One region of the Rhizobium sp. WSM1274 genome, then DNA from elsewhere that is predicted to be linked to it. Evidence: predicted binding sites of a transcription regulator. Region 1 holds the regulator's gene; the other holds the start of a gene.
The links. The regulator PhoB, encoded in region 1, activates phosphate uptake and scavenging genes when phosphate is short. The targets are predictions, from matches to a motif close to TGTCATNNANCTGTCAT.
Positions count from the first base shown of each region.

Region 2: N2600_RS22210 (NAD-glutamate dehydrogenase) is a predicted target of PhoB. The motif match lies at 1,477-1,493, and genes of this name have one in related genera.

Region 1 is NZ_CP104138.1:186,014-188,216, forward strand. It holds gene phoU (phosphate signaling complex protein PhoU) at 1-547, shown strand, start outside; gene phoB (phosphate regulon transcriptional regulator PhoB) at 695-1,378, shown strand; gene N2600_RS00950 (GcrA family cell cycle regulator) at 1,635-2,168, opposite strand.
Region 2 is NZ_CP104138.1:4,496,460-4,498,662, reverse strand. It holds gene N2600_RS22210 (NAD-glutamate dehydrogenase) at 1-1,270, opposite strand, end outside; gene pdxY (pyridoxal kinase PdxY) at 1,547-2,203, shown strand, end outside.

The DNA of each region.
Region 1 (2,203 bases):
CCTCGATCATGCCGAACGCGAAATCGGCGACAAGGCGATCGTCACCATTGCCCGCCGTCAGCCGATGGCTGCGGACCTGCGCGAAATCATGGGTTCGATCCGCATCGCCGCCGATCTCGAACGCGTCGGCGACCTCGGCAAGAACACCGCCAAGCGCGTCATCGCCGTCCAAAGCACCGGCGTTCCCCGCAAGCTCGCCCGCGGCCTTGAGCATCTGTCCGAGCTGGCGCTCGTCCAGCTCAAGGAAGTGCTCGACGTCTACACCAATCGTTCCGCCGACAAGGCGAATGCGATCCGCGAACGCGACAACGAGATCGACGCGATGTACACGTCGCTGTTCCGCGAGCTCCTGACCTACATGATGGAAGATCCGCGCAACATCACCAGCTGCACGCATCTTCTCTTCTGCGCCAAGAACATCGAGCGCATCGGCGACCACGCCACCAATATCGCCGAAACGATCTTTTACATGACGACAGGCGCGCAGCCGGAAGGCGACCGTCCGAAGGACGACAGCGCCAACACCGTCGGCGCGGTCACGGAATAACCGTCCGGGCCAGTCGCCCGGACCAGTCAATTGCGTGCGCGCCCGTCCGGGCGCGCAAAGAGGTCGCAGCCAATTTCTGAGTTTGCGCAGGATGCATTGCTTAAATCACCCCCGGTTTAAGGATCATGCGCGAGGAGACCGATACGCATGATCCCGAGAGTTGCAGTTGTTGAAGACGAGGAAGCCCTCAGCGTGCTTCTTCGCTACAATCTCGAAGCGGAAGGCTTCGAGGTCGATACCATTCTTCGTGGCGACGAAGCCGAAATGCGGCTTCAGGAGCGCACTCCCGATCTTCTCATCCTCGATTGGATGCTGCCCGGCGTCTCGGGCATCGAGCTCTGCCGGCGGCTGCGCATGCGGCCGGAAACCGAGCGCCTGCCGATCATCATGCTGACGGCGCGCGGCGAAGAGAGCGAGCGCGTCCGCGGATTGTCGACGGGCGCCGACGATTACGTCGTCAAGCCCTTCTCGACCCCCGAGCTCGTTGCCCGCGTCAAGGCGATGCTGCGCCGCGCCCGTCCCGAGGTGCTGTCGACGGTGCTGAAATGCGGTGACATCGAGCTCGACCGCGAGACCCATCGCGTCCATCGCAAGACCCGTGAAGTCCGCCTCGGCCCCACCGAATTCCGCCTGCTGGAATTCCTGATGTCGTCGCCGGGCCGGGTCTTCTCCCGCTCGCAGCTGTTGGATGGCGTCTGGGGCCACGATATCTATGTCGACGAGCGCACCGTCGACGTCCATGTCGGCCGCCTGCGCAAGGCGCTGAATTTCTCCAACATGCAGGACGTTATCCGCACCGTCCGCGGCGCCGGCTATTCGATGGAAGCCTGAGGGCTTCCGTTCTGGTTACTGACAAGGGCTCGTGCTAACGTCTGCCCCTCACCCTAACCCTCTCCCCGTAAGCGGGGCGAGGGGACGTGCCCCGCGAAAGGTTGGTGGGGATGGAGAGGGTGCGGCATGTCCCTTCGCCCCGCAAGCGGGGAGAAGGTGCCGGCAGGCGGATGAGGGGCAGCCATCCGCACGGACCAAAATTGCATAAAAAACGGGCCACTCGGCCCGTTTCGTCATTCTAGCAATGATCACCCGTTCAGCTGGCCCGGGCTGCCGCCCGGCGGCGTTCGTTGACCGGCTGGTAGGCAAGCTTCTGGTGATAGCCGCAATAAGGCGAATTGTCGGGGGACTCGCAGCCGCAGAAATGGAAGTCGTCCTTCAGCGGATCGCCGACCGGCCACTTGCAGGTGCGTTCGGTCAGCTCCGTCAGGCCGAGGCGTCGGGAAATCGGCACCACCACATTGCCTCTCGGCACATATTCCATTTCCTCGATCGTTTCGATCTCGATCTCTTCCTTCAGCATGGTCGCGCCCTGCTGGCGGGTAACGGTGCGGGTCGTGACCCGTGAGGCGTAGTTCGGCGCGCGCGGCGCCGAGGTATTGCGCTTCGGCGTTCGCGCCGCGGTGTTGGTGCCGCCGGCCTTGGCACGGCCGGGGAGGCACAGCCGATGCACTTTGCCGATGACCGCGTTTCTGCTGACCCCGCCAAGCTGCGCAGCGATCTGGCTGGCGCTCAGTCCTTCGGCCCAAAGTTTCTTGAGTTTCTCGACCCGCTCGTCTGTCCAGTTCATGCCCTGTCTCCACCTTCTGCGTTGGTGATGGCAGA
Region 2 (2,203 bases), 600 kb from region 1:
AGTCATATTCCTCGCGCGGCACGTAGACGATCACCGAGACGAAGCGGTCGAAATGGTCGATGCGCGGCAGGACGCGCACGCGCGGCCGATCGGCCAGGTCGTTGATCTGCTCGGCAAAACTTGCGAGCAGCGTCGTGTCGATCTGGAAAAGGTCGTCGCGCGGATAGGATTCCAGCGTGTTGTCGAGCATGCGGCCCGAATGACTCATCGGATCGAAGCCGAAATGTTCCTTCACCTTCTCGATCTTGGACCGCAGCAGCGGGATTTCGGAGGCAAGCGACGTATAGGCCGTCGAGGTGAAAAGGCCGACGATGCGCAGTTCGCCGGTGACGTTGCCCTCGGCGTCGAAGCGCTTGACGCCGACATAATCCATATAGGCGCGGCGATGGACGATCGATTTCACATTGGCCTTGGTGACGATCAAAAAGTCGGGGCCGTCGAGGAAGGCGAGGATCTCAGGCGTGGTGGTCACAGCGTCCTTGCCGGTGCGCAGCACCAGAACATCGGGATTGGAGAGGATGCCGAGGCCAGCACCCTTGTCGCGCTCAACCTTGGCGTCAGCGCCTTTGCCCGAATAGACATATTCGCGCATGCCGAGAAACGTAAAATTCTCGTCGCGCAGCCAGGTCAGGAAAGCCACGGCCTCGGCATGTTCGGCCTTCTTGCGGCCGGCGGCATTAGCCGAAAGCTCGGCGATCACCCCGTCGAGCTTGGCAAGCATCGGCTTCCAGTCGGACACCGAGAGGCGGACCTGTTCGAGCACTTTTTCGATGCGTTTGACGAGCTCGGCCGCCTGGGCGGAATTGAGCGGCGCAACATGAAGCTGGATATGGCTGACGCGGTTGGCCGGATCGCTTGGGTGATCGGCAGAATAAAGCGCCGGCGCCTTGCCCTTCTCCATGACCAGGATGGGATGCACGGCCATGAACAGGTCGCGATAGGTGCTGGTCACTTCGCCCATGACCGATTCAAACAGAAAAGGCATATTCTCGTCGGTGACTGACAGCACCGAGACCGCGATGCCACCAGGCGTCACATCGGCAATCGTGTCGATGCTGACGCGGGGCGCCTTGCCGTTCCAGGCGGCGAGTTCCTTTGCCGAACGCACGGCGGAGAGTGCCAGCATTTCCGGCGTATAAAGTTCGAGATCGTCATTGCTTGCCCGGCCGAAGAGAATTGCCGGATCGAGATGCGCCTCGCCTGTCGCCTTGGCGATCTTGCGCGCGCTTTCGATCTGCTTTTCCCGTTTCGGATTGTTTCTGGCAGCCATGGATCGCCTCCCTCAATGTCTGATTTTTTGCAAGCTAGCAGAAGATTCTTCGAAAAAATCTCTAAAAGAGAGGTCCGAAGGTTTGTTTTGACGCTTTATTGGCGCTGGAAACGAGAGTTTGTAAGAAATTTTCCGATTTCTTTGCCAAACGAAAGCGAAAGTCGCGTCTTCCGGTTTTTCGTTCCGCCGGACATTTCCATGCTCGCGTGAAGAATGGTTGACAGCGTGGCGTCAAAAAGATCATCAAACGCGGTCATCATTCGGATCTTGGGTATCATGTCGGAAAATGCAGCGGGCGCAGTCATCGTCATTTCGAGCCATGTCGTCCGGGGCTCGGTTGGCAATCGGGCGGCTGTGTTTGCATTGGAGACGCTCGGTCATCCGGTCTGGGCCATGCCGACCATCGTGCTGCCCTGGCATCCCGGCCACGGCCGCTCGACACGGCTGACTTTCGCCGAAGCGGATTTCGACGCGGCGATCGACGATCTGATCCGCGCGCCGTGGATCGGCGAAGTCAAGGCAGTGCTTTCAGGCTATTTCGGCAATGCCGCCCAGGCGCGTTCCGTCGCCCGGCTGATCGGCGCGCTCAGGCAAAACAATCCCGAGCTGCTCTATGTCTGCGATCCCGTCATGGGCGATCTCGGCGGCCTTTATGTGCCGGAAGCGACCGCAGAGGCCATTCGCGATCATCTCATTCCGCTCGCCTCGCTGGCGACGCCGAACCGCTACGAGCTCGCATGGCTTTCGGGGGCGGCCCTCGAAGACAATGGCACGATCATGGAGGCGGCGCTCGCGCTCGGACCATCGCGCATGCTCGTCACTTCAGCCGTGCCGATGATGGCGGGCGGTACCGGCAATCTTTATCTTTCCGGTCGCCACGCGCTTCTTGCCGAGCACCGCGTCGTCGAAAACCCGCCGAATGGTCTCGGCGAC